DNA from 2 places in the Mesorhizobium sp. CA12 genome. Region 1 is predicted to be linked to the other one. Evidence: riboswitches for the same ligand, from Rfam matches in the RefSeq annotation. Region 1 holds a riboswitch; the other holds the start of a gene.
The links. A riboswitch is a leader RNA that binds a small molecule or an ion and turns the genes downstream of it on or off. The one in region 1 is predicted to bind S-adenosylmethionine.
Positions count from the first base shown of each region.

Region 2: it holds a riboswitch for S-adenosylmethionine, as region 1 does, so the genes downstream of both, LB520_RS24395 (O-succinylhomoserine sulfhydrylase) here and metX (homoserine O-acetyltransferase MetX) in region 1, are expected to answer to the same signal.

Region 1 covers NZ_JAIUHT010000003.1:71,327-79,078, forward strand. Annotated here, with positions in the region: gene LB520_RS06805 (prephenate/arogenate dehydrogenase family protein) at 1-910, opposite strand, end outside; gene hisC (histidinol-phosphate transaminase) at 917-2,020, opposite strand; SAM riboswitch at 2,167-2,244, shown strand; gene metX (homoserine O-acetyltransferase MetX) at 2,341-3,510, shown strand; gene metW (methionine biosynthesis protein MetW) at 3,590-4,204, shown strand; gene LB520_RS06825 (hypothetical protein) at 4,201-4,434, shown strand; gene LB520_RS06830 (glycosyltransferase) at 4,609-5,601, shown strand; partial or broken gene LB520_RS06835 (DUF1330 domain-containing protein) at 5,618-5,791, opposite strand; gene LB520_RS06840 (glycosyltransferase family 2 protein) at 6,031-6,960, shown strand; gene LB520_RS06845 (DUF1194 domain-containing protein) at 6,975-7,752, opposite strand, start outside.
Region 2 covers NZ_JAIUHT010000018.1:28,209-35,960, reverse strand. Annotated here, with positions in the region: gene mmsA (multiple monosaccharide ABC transporter ATP-binding protein) at 1-415, shown strand, start outside; gene mmsB (multiple monosaccharide ABC transporter permease) at 412-1,707, shown strand; gene araD1 (AraD1 family protein) at 1,905-2,900, shown strand; gene LB520_RS29200 (hypothetical protein) at 3,087-3,209, shown strand; gene LB520_RS24400 (2'-deoxycytidine 5'-triphosphate deaminase) at 3,387-4,481, opposite strand; SAM riboswitch at 4,598-4,675, shown strand; gene LB520_RS24395 (O-succinylhomoserine sulfhydrylase) at 4,732-5,922, shown strand; gene LB520_RS24390 (ceramide glucosyltransferase) at 6,005-7,150, opposite strand; gene apaG (Co2+/Mg2+ efflux protein ApaG) at 7,494-7,752, shown strand, end outside.

The DNA of each region.
Region 1 (7,752 bases):
CCTGGCGACCGAAATCCGGCACATCGATATCCTGGCCGGCCTCGATGATCGAGCGGCGGATTGCGCGGGTGCGGGTGAAGAGGTCGAACAGCTTCTCGCCGTCGCCCCAGCGGATCGCCCGCTGCAGCGAAGCCAGATCCTCCGAGAACCGCGCCAGCATCTCCAGGATCGCGTCCTTGTTGTGCAGGCACACGTCGCGCCACATGGTCGGGTCGGAGGCGGCAAGGCGAGTGAAGTCGCGAAAGCCGGAAGCGGAATATTTGATGACTTCGCTCTTGGTCACCGCTTCCAGATCGTCCGCCGTGCCGACGATGTTGTAGGCGATGATATGCGGCAGGTGCGACACGATCGCCAAGGTCATGTCGTGGTGCTGCGGGTCCATCGTGTCGATGTTGGAGCCGCAGCGCCGCCAGAATTCCGAAAGCGTCTCGAGCGCCGCGGGATCGGTGCCCGGCAGCGGCGTGAAGATGCACCAGCGATTCTCGAAGAGATCGGCAAAGCCGGCATCGGGCCCGGACTTTTCCGTGCCGGCCAGCGGATGTCCGGGGATGAAGTGCACGCCTTCGGGCACATGCGGCTGCATTTGCGCGATGACGGAGGCTTTGGTCGAGCCGACATCGGTGAGGATGGCGCCCTTCTTCAGCGCTGGCGCGATCTCGGCCGCGACCTCGCCGGACGAGCCGACCGGAACCGAGACGATGACGAGATCGGCGTCACGCACCGCTTGGCTGGCGTCGGTGCTGTAAGAATCGCCAAGGCCAAGCTCCTCGGCGCGTTTGAGCGTCGAAGCGCTGCGCGTCGCTATGGCGATATGGCGCGCCAGGCCCTCGCGGCGGACAACGCGGGCAAGCGACGAGCCGATCAGGCCGATGCCGACCAGCGCTATTTTCTCGAACATCGGTGACGCCATGGTGTTCTAGCTTTTCAGGAAGGTCGTGAGCGCATCGATGACGCCGCGATTGGCTTCCTCGGTGCCGACGCTCATGCGCAGCGCATTGGGGAAGCCGTAGCCGGTGACGCGGCGCAGGATGTAGCCGCGCGCGCTCAGATAATCGTCCGCGGCCGCCGCCGAATGTTTCTCGCCGTCGGGAAAATGGATCAGCACGAAATTGCCGACGCTGGGCGTGACGCGCAGGCCGAGCCCGGTCAGCTCGGCGCCGAGCCAGGCCAGCCATTTCTCGTTGTGCGCCACACTGCGCTCGATATGCGCGCGGTCGCGGATCGCGGCGATGCCGGCCTCAATCGCTGTAGCGTTGACGTTGAAAGGGCCGCGAATGCGGTTGATCGCATCGACGATATGCGCCGGCCCGTACATCCAGCCGATACGCGCGCCGCCGAGCCCGAGCTTGGAGAAGGTGCGGGTCATCACCACGTTCTCGGAACTGCCGGCGAGCTCGATGCCGGCCTCGTAGTCGTTGCGCCGCACATATTCGGCATAGGCCGCGTCGAGCACCAGGAGCACGTTCTTCGGCAATGCAGCGTGCAGCCGGCGCACTTCCTGGAACGGCACATAGGTGCCGGTCGGATTGTTAGGATTGGCGAGGAACACGATCCGCGTCGCCGGCGTCACCGCGGCCAAAATCGCGTCGACATCGGCGCGCTCGTCGGTCTCCTTCACCGCCACCGGCTTGGCGCCCGCCGCCTGGATATAGATCTTGTAGACCATGAAGGCGTGCTCGGTGAACACGGCCTCGTCGCCCGGCGCGAGATAGGTCTGCGCCAGCAGTCCCAGGATCTCGTCCGAGCCGTTGGAGCAGATGATGTTGGCCGGATTCAGCCCATGCACCTCGGCGATCGCCTCGCGCAGCCGCCGCGCCGTGCCGTCCGGATAGACATCGAGCTTCGCCGCCACCTCGCGCGCAGCCTCGATCGCCTTAGGCGAGGGCCCGAGCGGATTTTCGTTCGCCGACAGCTTGTAGACTTTCGTCACGCCGGCCGGCGCGTTGCTTTTTCCCGGCACATAGGCCTCGATGTCCATAATGCCCGCGCGGGGCGTCGGACGGGGCTGATCCTGCTTCATGTCACAAATCCGTCGAGAAGGCCTTCAAGGCCGCAGCGGAAATACAGGCCACGGGCTGGAATGTCGAGGGCCGGCGCCTGGCACCCGTATCCGGTCGCGAGGAGGCCACCCGTTGACGAAGCGCGGCGCTGGTCCTAGAAGGATTGCCAGACTCCCGTGGTGATTTGGCCGGTCGGCTTGCAGCCACGTTAAACAACTCGCTAAAGGGCCGTTTGCAACCTGTAACCGGCTTTGCGACGGCAATGCCGGTTTTTTATTGTCCGCTGCCGGCCGGACACCGCGTCGGGACGAGACCGATGCGGGACAGGATGAGGACGGACATGGCCGCTCAGCGTGCTGCAAGAACCAACGACGAGGCCGACCATCCGTCGAGCCCGGTGCTGCGGTTCGGCCCGGACAAGCCGCTGAAGCTCGACGCCGGAACGCTGCTCTCGCCCTTCCAGATTGCCTACCAGACCTATGGCACGCTCAACGACGCGCGCTCCAACGCCATCCTCGTCTGCCACGCGCTGACCGGCGACCAGCACGTCGCCAACACCAATCCGGTGACCGGCAAGCCGGGCTGGTGGGAGGTTCTGATCGGCCCCGGCAGGATCATCGACACCAACCGTTTCTTCGTCATCTGCTCCAATGTCGTCGGCGGCTGCCTCGGCTCGACTGGTCCGGCTTCCACCAATCCGGCGACCGGCAAGCCCTTCGGGCTCGACCTGCCGATCATCACCATACGCGACATGGTGCGCGCGCAGACGATGCTGGTCGATCATTTCGGCATCGAGAAGCTGTTTTGCGTCCTTGGCGGCTCGATGGGCGGCATGCAGGTTCTTGAATGGGCGGCGAGCCATTCGGAGCGCGTGTTCTGCGTACTGCCCATCGCCACCGGCGCCCGCCATTCCTCGCAGAACATCGCCTTCCATGAAGTCGGCCGACAGGCTGTCATGGCCGATCCCGACTGGCATGGCGGCAAATATCTCGATTTCGGCAAGCGGCCGGAAAAAGGGCTCGCCGTCGCGCGCATGGCCGCTCATATCACCTACCTTTCGGAAGCCGCGCTCCACCGCAAGTTCGGCCGCAATTTGCAGGACCGCGAGGCGCTGACCTTCGGCTTCGACGCCGATTTCCAGATCGAGAGCTATCTGCGCCATCAGGGCATGACTTTCGTCGACCGCTTCGACGCCAATTCCTACCTCTATCTGACCCGCGCGATGGACTATTTCGACCTTGCCGCCGATCACGGCGGGCGCCTCGCCGACGCCTTCGCCGGCACCAAGACGCGTTTTTGCCTGGTTTCCTTCACCAGCGACTGGCTGTTCCCGACCGAGGAGAGCCGATCGATCGTGCATGCCTTGAACGCGGCGGGCGCTTCCGTCTCCTTCGTCGAGATCGAAACCGATCGCGGCCACGACGCCTTCCTGCTCGACGAGCCGGAACTGTTCGCGGCCATCAACGGCTTCATCGCCTCCGCCGCCCGCGCCAGGGGGCTAAGCCTATGACCCCGAACCGAAGGTCAGCGAACGCAAAAAGTCGCCGACTTTTCGGACCGGGATCATGCGCTATGCAGGAGGCGAAGCCATGAGCGTCAATCGCGCTCAGCGTGTCGACCTCGAGGTCGTCACCGATCTCATCCCGGCCAATTCGCGCGTCCTCGATGTCGGCTCGGGCGACGGACTGCTTCTGGAACTCCTGCAGGAGACCAAGCAGGTCGACGGCCGCGGGCTGGAACTGTCGCAGCGCGGCGTCAACGAATGCGTGGCGCGCGGCCTTTCCGTCGTCCAGGGCGATGCCGACAAGGACCTCGAATTCTATCCCGACAAGGGCTTCGACTTCGTCGTGCTCTCACAGACCCTGCAGGCGACCCGGAACCCGAAGCTGGTGCTCGACGAGCTGCTTCGTATCGGCAACCGCGCCATCGTCTCCTTCCCCAATTTCGGCCACTGGCGCGTGCGCTTCTCGCTGTTGGTCAAGGGCAGGATGCCGGTCACCAAGGACCTGCCCTACTCCTGGTACGACACGCCCAACATCCATTTCTGCACCATCCGCGACTTCGTCAACCTGTGCGAGGAACTCGGCGCGACCGTCGAGAAGGCAACCGCGCTCGACGCCAACGGCCAGAAGATCGGCCTGTCGATGCCTTGGTGGTTCTGGAATTTTTTTGGTCAGCAGGCGGTGTTTTTGCTGAGGCGATGACGGAAATTCGTTTCTTTCGTCGATCGCCGGCAGTGGTGGAAATCCCCCCGAATATTCTTTCCGAAATACGGGCGGGAATTCTCGTCTGCACATCGCCGCGCAGCGGTCATCTTGCAGGTTTGATGATTTCCGCCGGGCTGGGCCATCCGCTGGAATGGTTCGGCGGCGACGTCTGCTGGAGCTGCCGGATTATCCGCGAGATCCCCGCGCCCAGCTACTGCGTGCGCTGACAGGGGCGGTCCTCTACCGGCGTCTATGCAATCAAGCTCTTTGCGAGTCAGTTCGCATAACTTGCCGATAAGATAACTCATCTGACAAATTCGCAGCGCATAATTGCATCCCGATAGTTTGACAGCATGCTGTTAGGACTATAGCCACTGGGTTGATCAACCGGTTGTGCCGCGATGGCTGAACATCCCACCTATTCTATCGTCTTGGAGATGGAGAATGCCAAATCCATCGACTGGGACGAGATTGGCCTTGGGCTGAAGGCCTTGGCGCGCGAGATCGCCCAGGCTTCCGCTACCGGATTTCCGAAGCCGAAGGTCATAATCTCGCACGGCGGCCTCGAAACTGACGCAGTCTCACTGCGAAGCAGCATCGGAGCTAAAGCGCCACAACTGGAGCAGGTTGCCGATCTGGCCTTCGCGGCGTTCCCTGGCGGCAGATATTACGACCTCAAGAACAACGGCATTCCCTCGTGCGAAGGGAGCGTCCTTGTTTTTCTCGATTCCGATACAGTTCCGGAACGGAACTGGCTCTCAACTCTACTGAAACCCTTCGTCGACCAGCCTGAAACCATCTGTGTGAATGGACACACCTATCTTTCATACGATGACTTCTTCTCGCGAACCTTCGCGTTGATCTGGTTTTTCCCGATGGCTGAGGGAGACGAGAGATTCGCCTCGAAGCGTGCTCTCAACGCCAACAACATTGCCTTTCGGCACGACTGGATATCCAGTCACCCATTTCCAGCCCACAACGGCTTCAAGGTCTCGTGCACGTTGCTGATGCACCAGCTTTGGAGCGAAGGCCACAAGATAGTCAACGTGGACGCACGCGTTCACCACTACTCGCCGCGGGGCTGGGGGTTCTTCTTTTGGCGCGCGCTGGTAACCGGCAGGGACGCCGATCGAAAATTCGTCGAGCTTCATGCACCTGGCAGGGCTCAGCGTATCGTCAAATCCTTCACGCGCTGGGGGACTATGTCTTGGCGCACGATCCGGCGAGTGACAGGCCATGCGCGGCAGACCGGGATGCCGTTCTGGCAAATCCCGTTTGCTGTCATTATCGGACTGGCGTTCTATACTCTGGCGTTTTTCGGCCATTTCAGCCTGGCGGCCGGCCTTGTCCGCGACGAGGTCGAAATGGTGCCGGACTATATCGGGCACAGCTAACGTCAATCTTTTCCCGCTAGCCAAGCACATCCGTAGCCTTGTGCGGATGCTCGACGCCGTCGACGAAGATCACGTCGGACTGCGAGCTCTGGGTGCGCAGCGAAAGGATCGCCTGATAGGCCGGTGAATTGTACCAGTCCCGCATATGCTGCCTGCCGGGGAATTCGATGACGATCAGGTGCCCGGGCCAAGGGCAAAACCGTCCGTTGGTTCCTGTTGGCGGGCCGCCTAATCAACAGGAAGGCCAGTTGTGTTGCCATCAGACCGCAATGTTGCGGAAAAACCGCTAATTTCGGCATTTCTCGGCCGGCCTGGCGTGACACAAAGGGGGGTTTTTTTGTAGCGTCGGCCGCAAATCAGAGGTGGGACACGAAGATAGCCATCGGACCCATCCGACAAACGCTAGATCCGACCGGTGGTGGCAGCCCGATGTCGAGCCAGGACGTTCCGCTGATCTCAGTGATCACGCCAACCCATAACCGTCGCAGCCAGGTCGTGCGCGCGGTGGAAAGCGTTCTGGCGCAGACACTTACCCGCTTCGAGCACATTGTGGTCGACGACGGTTCGACCGACGGGACGGCCGCTGCGCTCGCCGAAATCCGCGACCCGAGGCTGATTTATGTCGGCGCCAAATGGCGCGGCGCAAATGCCGCGCGCAATGCGGGCATCGAGCGCGCGCGGGCGCGGGTCGTGACGTTTCTCGATTCGGACGATGTCTACCTGCCCGACCGGCTGGAACGGACGCTGGCGCGCTTCGACCAGAACTCCTCGCTCGAAGTCCTCATCAGCTCGTTCGTATCGCTGAAGGGCGGCCGCAGCACCAAATGCATCAATCGCGACGCCTTCCTCGACAAGAGCACGCTGCAGCGCGCCCTGGTCTCGCAGACCATCTTCATTGCCGGCTCGGCGATCACCGCAAGGCGCGAGTCGCTGCTCGCGATCGGCGGCTATGACAGCGACATCACGCGCATGCAGGATCGCGAATTGCTGCTGCGCTTTGCCCAACGCGGCGGCGCCTTGCTGTCCGAGGACATCGACTGGAAGAAGTACAATTCGGAGAATTCGATCTCAGGCCGCCGCGATGGCTATGTCGAGGCCTATGCCAGTCTGATCGACAAGCATCCTTATATCGCCGACCGCTATCCCGACGTTCCGCCTTACATGATAGCGCGCCAGATCATCGCCGATATCCTCAAGGGCAGGTTGCCGCAGGCGTTTTCGGGCTATCATGCCAACCGGGCGTCCAAGTCGCTCGGCTACTCGCCCGCCGAACTCTTGCGCGGCTATGTCGTCGGCCGCCGCTGGCGGCGCGACTGCTATGATGAGTTCCGCGCCAAATACGGCGCCCGGGCGGTCTGAGAACCCCACGACGGCTATCTGTCGAGTTCCGGGAAATAAGGATCGGAAAACCGCTGCCGCAGGCGCTCGCCCAGCAGGCAATCGACCGGCATCGCATCCTCGACGTGGAAGGATCTGGCGCCTGTCAGGCCGCTGACTTCCTGGACCAGCTTGCGGCGGACGGCGGTGGAGAATTCGGACGCCGCGTAGATCGGCAGCACGAACGAACCGGCTCCTCCGGTCACGCAGTCGGCGTAGTAGCGGTCGAGACGGCCGACACTAGGCGACGGACTGATCAGTATAGGCAGGCCGTTGATGACGACACCCCTAGCAACGGCGGCGTCACGGGCTGCGGTGACGGGCAGCCCGGTATTGTTGGGCCCGTCTCCCGATATGTCGATGACGCGGCGTGGCGCCGAAAAGCCGGTTCTCTCCAGGAGCCCGGCGCCGAAGCCGAGGGCGCCCGAGATCGAGGTGCCTCGGAAGCTGCGGAACGGCCGCGTGGCGATCTTGTCGGCGAAGGCGTTGGCGCTGTCCTCGCCGTCGATGATCTGCCAGGCAATGGCCCCGTCCTCGCGCACGACGCCCGCCCATTCGAAATAGGCGAGCGCTATGCGGCCATTTGGACCCGCGCGTACGGCGTTGATGAAGTCGGGATGGCGTAGCGCTTCGACATAGCCGGCGCGCTGCAGGGCGAGTTCACGCTGGTCCATCGACTGCGAGATGTCGACGGCAAGCACAAGTTCCACGTCCACCGGCGCGCCTTTGCCCGGCATCGGCAATGGCGCCGCCTCGGCGCAGGCAAGGCACACA
Region 2 (7,752 bases), on a different contig from region 1:
CCGCGGCGTCATCGACGACATGCGCGAGATGAGCGTCGCCAATGACTACCGCAAGAAGACCAACATCCGCGCCTCCAGCGTCTACCAGCTGACCGGCAACCTCTCGGGTGGCAACCAGCAGAAAGTCGTGCTGTCGAAATGGCTGTTCGCCGATCCGGAGGTTTTGATCCTCGACGAGCCGACCCGCGGCATTGACGTCGGCGCGAAGTACGAAATCTATACGATCATCGCGCGCCTTGCCGCCGAGGGCAAAGCGATCATCGTCATCTCGTCGGAAATGCCCGAACTGCTCGGTATCTCCGACCGTATCTATGTGATGAACGAAGGGCGTATAGTCGGCGAAATGGCTGCAAGCGACGCAAGCCAGGAAAAAATCATGCGCGCCATCGTTCGCGGAGAAGGAAAAGCATCATGAGCACAGAAAGCGCTCCCGCGCCGCAAAGCGGGCTCGCCGAGGACGTCAAGCAGCAGGGTCCGCGCGTCGCCGTCTCGGCGCTGACGACGAACCTGCGCGAATACGGCCTGATCATCGCGCTGATCGTCATCATGCTGTTCTTCCAATACACGACGTCGGGAACGCTGTTCAAACCGGTGAATCTCAGCAATCTGGTGCAGCAGAACTCGTTCATCATCGTGATGGCGCTTGGCATGCTGTTGGTGATCGTCGCTGGCTATATCGACCTCAGCGTCGGATCGGTCGCCGGCTTTATCGGCGCGCTGGCGGCGATGATGATGGTGATCTGGCCGCTTGGGATGTTCTCGAATCCGCTGGTGGTCTCGATCGTGTGCCTGATCGTCGGGGCGCTCATCGGCGCTGCGCAAGGCTACTGGATCGCCTATCACAAGATACCGAGCTTCATCGTGACATTGGCGGGCATGCTGATCTTCCGCGGCATCTGCCAGGCGCTGCTCGGCGGTGGCTCCTCGGTCGGTCCGCTGCCGGACAGCTTCAAGGCGCTGAGTTCCGGCTTCATTCCGGACGTGATCGGCCCGCTGACGCTGATCCCGCCGACGGTCAATGCCGCCGGCAAGACGATCGTCGGCAGCGGACTGACGCTGCACATGACGACGGTCGTGCTCGGCCTCATCGCGGTGCTCGCCTATGCCTATTTCGGATTCAGGACGCGGCGCAAGCGCGAGCGTCACGGCTATGAGGCGGAGCCCTTCCCGCTGTTCGTCGTCAAGACGTTGGTGGGCAGCGCGCTGGCGCTGTTCCTGGTCTTCCAGTTCGCCAGCTACAGGGGCCTGCCGGTCGTGCTGCTGGTGATGGGCGTGCTGATCTCGCTGTTCGTCTTCGTCACCAAGCGCATGACCATCGGCCGCCGGATCTACGCCATGGGCGGCAACGCCAAGGCCGCGCAGCTTTCGGGCATCAACACCGAAAGGCTGACCCTGCTGGTCTTCATCAACATGGGCGTGCTCTCGGCACTGGGCGGCCTGATCATCGCGGCGCGCCTCGGCCAGGCCGTGCCGGCTGCCGGTCTCGGCAGCGAGCTCGACGTCATCGCGGCCGTCTTCATCGGCGGAGCCTCGGCAATGGGCGGCGTCGGACAGGTGATCGGTGCCGTCGTCGGCGGCTTCATCATGGGCGTGATGAACAACGGCATGTCGATCATGGGCGTCAATGTCGACTGGCAGCAGGTGGTGAAAGGCCTGGTGCTGCTCGGCGCCGTCATCTTCGACGTCTACAACAAGAACAAGGCCTGAAGACCTGACTTAAGGAGGCATACGGGTTTCAGATCGCGAAGCTGCCGGCAACCCGTCGGCGCCAAGAAGTCCAGGCAAGGACCGGGCTCGCGAGCGCAATCCGGACGAAGAATTTCAACCGTGGCACGGATTTCTTCGCGCCGCGCCGGTCAAGGTTTGCCCGCGGGCAGCCAGGCAAGATGAGAGAGGGTTCAAACATGCTGATCTCCCAGATCCTCGACGACGCCGAGACGATCCGCGTCGTCGCCCGCAATGGCGGCGGCAAGACCAGGGTCATCAACGGCGCGCGCAGCGTCTATTCGCTGGCGATGGAGGCCGCGCGGACAGGCACGGGCCTCGAAGCGCTGATCGAGCGCAAGGGCTATGGCGAGACGGTCGATCTCGATGCCGCCTATAAGAGGGGCAGGCTGGTCTCGCCGATCAACCATCCGGATCCCGCGCATCTGCACCTCACCGGCACGGGGCTCACGCATCTCGGCTCCGCGGCAACGCGCGATTCCATGCACAAGAAGCTCAGCGAGGGCGGGGAGGCGGAACTCACCGATTCCATGAAGATGTTCCGCATGGGCCTCGAAGGCGGCAAGCCGGCCAAAGGCCAGGTCGGCGTGCAGCCGGAATGGTTCTACAAGGGCAACGGCACGATGGCGGTGGCGCCTGGCGCACCCCTGATATCGCCGGCCTTCGCGCAGGATGGCGGCGAGGAGCCGGAGATCGCCGGCATCTATGTCATCGGCGATGACGGCGCGCCGTTCCGCGTCGGCTTCACGCTGTCGAACGAGTTCTCCGATCACGTCACCGAGCGGGTGAACTATCTGTTCCTCGCCCATTCCAAGCTGCGCAACGCCTCGTTTGGCCCTGAAATCCTGATCGGCGAGCTGCCCGCCGACATCCGCGGCGCCTCGCGCATCTGGCGCGACGGCAAGCTGCTCTGGGAAAAGCCGTTCCTGTCGGGCGAAGCGAACATGTCGCACACCATCGCCAATCTCGAGCACCACCATTTCAAATATTCGGCCTTCCGCCAGCCGGGCGACGTGCATGTGCATATGTTCGGCACCGCGACGCTCTCCTTCGCCGATGGCATCAGGACCGAGGCCGGCGATACGTTCGAGATCGAGGCGCCGGATTTCGGCCTGCCGCTGCGCAATCCGCTGGAGATCGAGAAGCCGGTCAAGGTGGCGGTGAAGGCGCTGTAGCGCCGATCTCCCGGTGACTGGCAGGCCAGAGGGGCGCGAAGGAAGCTGCCTCTTCCACTTCGTCATTCTAGGGCGGAGCAAGGAGCGAAGCGACGCGCGCAGACCCTAGAATCCATGCCGTGACATTGGGCGTAGACTGCTGCCGTCCAGAATAACCGTTGGCGCAGCGCCAGCTAAGATCGCAACATGACAGGCTATGTTTACATGACCGCGAGCCAGAAGGTGGCACGCTATTTCGGTGTCGCCAATGACCTTACCCACCGCATGCCCGGGCACAAGACCGGCCAAGGCTCCAGAAGATCATCCTGAATGGTTCGAGTTCTCTCGCGGAATTGGCTGGTGAGCGTTCGGCACCGTGGCGGCGCTCAGGCGTCACGGCATGGATTCTAGGGTCTGCGCGCGTCGCTTCGCTCCTTGCTCCGCCCTAGAATGACGAAGAACAGATGGGACGGCGCGTCCCCTTCCGGACATCTCCCCACTTGGACCTCACCGCGCTGCCCGAAAATGCTTGGAGAGCTTCAGGCCCTGCGCCTGATAGTTCGAGCCGAGTTCGGTGCCGTAAAGCGCCTGCGGGCGTTTCAGCATATGCTCGTAGACGAGACGGCCGACGATCTGGCCGTGGTCGAGGATAAAAGGCACCTCGTGGCTGCGCACTTCAAGCACCGCGCGACTGCCGCTGCCGCCGGCGGCGGAGTGGCCGAAGCCCGGATCGAAGAAGCCGGCATAGTGGACGCGGAACTCGCCGACCAGCGGATCGAAGGGTGTCATCTCGGCGGCATAGAGCGGCGGCACGTGCACGGCTTCTCGGCTGACCAAGATATAGAATTCGTCCGGATCGAGCACCAGTTCGCCGGCGCCGCTCTTGTAGATCGGCTCCCAGAAATCGACGACATCCTGGGCGGCGCGCTTGTCGACGTCGACCAGCCCGGTGTGGTGCTTGCCGCGGTAGCCGACAAGGCCGTCCTTGTCGCCGTCGAGATCGATGGAGAGCGCGATGCCGCCGCCTGAAATATTGGGCGGCTCGGTAGCGACCAGCATCTCGGCGCGGTGAAGGTCGCGCAGCTCACTCTCCGACAGCACCGCATTGCCGGTGCGGAAGCGTATCTGCGAAAGGCGCGAGCCGGCGCGCACGACGATCGGGAAGGTGCGCGGGCTGACCTCGAGATAGAGCGGTCCGTGATAGCCGGCCGCGATCTTGTCGAACTCGTGGCCGCGGTCGGTCATGACGCGCGTGAATATGTCGAGACGGCCGGTCGAGCTCTTCGGATTGGCCGAGGCGGACACGTTCGAAGGCAGCGCCAGGCTTTCGAGCAGCGGCACGATGTAAACACAGCCGGTTTCCAGCACCGCGCCCGCGGCGAGATCGATCTCGTGCAGCTTCAGCCGCTCGAGCTTCTCGGCGACCAGATGATCCGGACCCGGCAGGAACGAGGCACGCACGCGAAACGCCTTGTCGCCGAGCCTTAGATCGAGGCTGGCCGGCTGGATCTGGTCGGCGTCCAGCGCGCGCGGCGACTTCAGCGCCTTCGCCTCGAACAGCGCTGCGATGTCCTGATCCGGAAGAATGCCTGTTTGCCGCAAAGGCTGGCTCCGTTCACAAGGCCGGGCGAGGATCTATGCAGGCTCTTGCCGCCCGGCTGGTACAAACCTCTTAATGAAGCCGGCAATTGACGCAAGCGCGGCGCGGGTCTAAAGGGTCGTTATCCCGTGGTGATTTGGCCGGTCGGCTTGCAGCCACGTTAAATAAGTCGCTAAAGGACCGTCGAGCCGCAAGGCTATATGGACCGGTTGCGACTTCGCGGCCGGTTTTTTTGTGTCTGAAAGCAGGGCTATGAGCACCAAGAAGCGCAACTTGAATCCTCAGACGGCACTCGTGCATGGCGGAACGCTGCGTTCCGGTTTCGGCGAGACATCCGAGGCGATGTATCTCACCCAAGGCTATGTCTACGAGACGGCGCAAGCGGCGGAAGCCCGCTTCAAGGGCGAAGAGCCGGGCTTCATCTATTCGCGCTACGCTAACCCGACCGTCGACATGTTCGAAAAGCGCATGTGCGCGCTCGAAGGCGCCGAGGATGCCCGCGCCACCGCTTCCGGCATGGCCGCAGTAACCGCCGCGCTGCTCTGCAGCGCCAAGGCCGGAGATCATATCGTGGCGGCACGCGCCCTGTTCGGCTCCTGCCGCTGGGTGGTCGAGACGCTGGCGCCGCGCTACGGCATCGAGGCGACGCTGGTCGACGGCACCGACATCGCCAATTGGGAAAAGGCGACAAGGCCGAACACCAAGCTGTTCTTCCTGGAAAGCCCGACCAACCCGACGCTGGAGGTGGTCGATATTGCCGCCGTCGCCAGGCTCGCCAATTCGATCGGTGCCAGGCTGATCGTCGACAATGTCTTCGCCACGCCGCTGCAGCAGAAGCCACTGCAGCTCGGCGCCCATATCGTCGTCTATTCGGCGACCAAGCATATAGACGGCCAGGGCCGCTGCCTGGGCGGCGTCATCCTGTCGGACAAGAAATGGATCGACGAGAACCTGCACGACTATTTCCGCCACACCGGTCCCAGCCTGTCGCCCTTCAACGCCTGGACGCTGCTCAAAGGCCTGGAGACGCTGCCGCTGCGCGTGCGCCAGCAGACCGAGAGCGCCGGCAAGATCGCGGATTTCCTTGCCGGCCGACCGGAGATCGCCCGTGTCATCTATCCGGGCCGCGCCGATCATCCGCAAGCGGATCTCGTCAAGAAGCAGATGTCGGGAGGCTCGACGCTGATCTGCCTCGACGTCAAGGGCGGCAAGCAGGCGGCCTTTGCCTTCCAGAACGCGCTCGACATCGTGCTGATCTCCAACAATCTCGGTGACGCCAAGAGCCTGATCACCCATCCGGCGACGACGACGCACAAGAACCTGAGCGACGAGGCCCGCGCCGAGCTCGGCATCGGGCCAGGCACGCTGAGGCTCTCCGTTGGCCTGGAGGACAGCGACGATCTGCTGGAAGACGTGGAACAGGCCCTGAAGGCGGCAAAATAGAAGGCTGAGAACGCCGCGGCCCGAGCCTTCCAGAGCCGCAATTCCGGACGGGAAACCGTTTCACACTTTTCCTGGAATTGCTCTAGGCGAGCTCCTCCAGCTCGGTCATCGCCTTGGTGCGGATGGTCATGGCGTTGCCGCGCCATTCGACGGCGCCGCCGAACCAGGCGCGCGCCCAGATGGCCGGCAGCAGGGCATCGCGCACGATCATCGCGGTGATGCTGCGCGGCGACAAATACCAGCCCTTCGCAAAGGCCAGCAGCCATTCCGGCAGGTAGGCGATCGCCAGCACGCCCAAGGCCGTCGTGGGCAGGCTGACGCCGGCGCTTGCCGCTGCAATCAGCGCCAGCAGCAGCGGCACCGCAGCGCCAGTCAGGATCTCCGGCGCGAAGAACAGTGGGAAGGTAACCCGCCGCAGCCGCGCCCAGCGCGTCTGGCGCGACCAGATCTCGGCGAGCCTGCGCTGGCCGAGCGGCTGCTCGAATGGCGAGGCGACGAGGTTGACGTTGAACCCCAGGCCATTGACCAGCTTGGTGGCCGCCGCGTCCTCGGCGATCTCGGCGGCCAAGGCCTGGATGCCGCCATTGGCATCGAGCATCGGCTTGTTCCACAGCATGCTCTTGCCCTGGGCGAAGCCAAGGCCAACCGCCTCGCCGGCATACTGCCAGCGCGCCTGCAGCGTGTTGAGGAAGGCGCATTCGACTTCGGCCCAGAACCCGTCCGGCCGCGAGCCGATCGGCGTCGAGCAGACGAGGCCGGTATCCGGCCGCCATGCCGCCATCAGGTGCTGGACATAGTCTCTCGGCATCAGCACGTTGGAATCGGCGAGGATCACCCAATCGTGTCTCGCCGCCTGCCAGCCCTTGACGCAGTTGTTGAGCTTGGGATTGGCGCTGACGCGATCGTCGCCGATCAGCAGCCGCGCAGGAATTTTGGGGTGGCGCGCGATCGCCGCATCGATCAGCTTGACCACCGGGTCTTCGGCATGCGCGACGCAGAAGATCAGCTCATAGCGCGGCCAATCGAGCGAGAAGGCGCGCTGCAAGGTCTCCGGCGTGAACGGCTCGACGCCACGCGACGGCACGATGATGGAGACCGGCGGCCGCGCGCTGGAGGGCGGCGCGATGACATGCCGCCGCTTCAGCCGCGACGAGGCGAGCAGGATGCTGGCGAGATTGACGGAAAGAAGCGCTGACGAAGCCAGGCCGGCTGCGATAGTCAGTTCCATCGAGATCTGGTCACCCCCGATAGAGAGTTTCACCGTTTCACGCAAACGGCGACCCACTCCATCTCCTTGTTTTCACGCAATTCCGGACGGAAGGCTACGGCGAAGGCGCCGAGCTTAACCGCTCGCGCTTTCCTGGAATTGCTTTAGGCCGCACGCGGCCGTTTCAACTGTTACAGAGCGCCCGAGTCGCCCGGCACGGTTTGTGCACACCAACATTGTCATGTGTCACCTAAATGACATTGTTTTTCGGCACCTGCACTTACAAGGCTGGCAGGATGGTCGGCGCTGCGTTTATCAAGAGCGGAGCGTGACATATGTTCCGCGGCGGCAACCGGAGTGGCCCATGTATCGCGCAGTGACGCGCAACATTGAAGTGCTGGTCAGGCCCTTCTATCTGGAGGACCGCTCCGATCCGTCCGAGAACCGCTACGTCTGGGGCTATCAGGTGACGATCGACAACCGCTCCGACGAGTTCGTGCAGCTTGTGTCGCGCTACTGGCACATCACCGACGGTCAGGGCCGGGTCGAGGAGGTGCGCGGCGCCGGCGTCGTCGGCGACCAGCCGGAACTCAATCCCGGCGACAGTTACCAGTACACCTCGG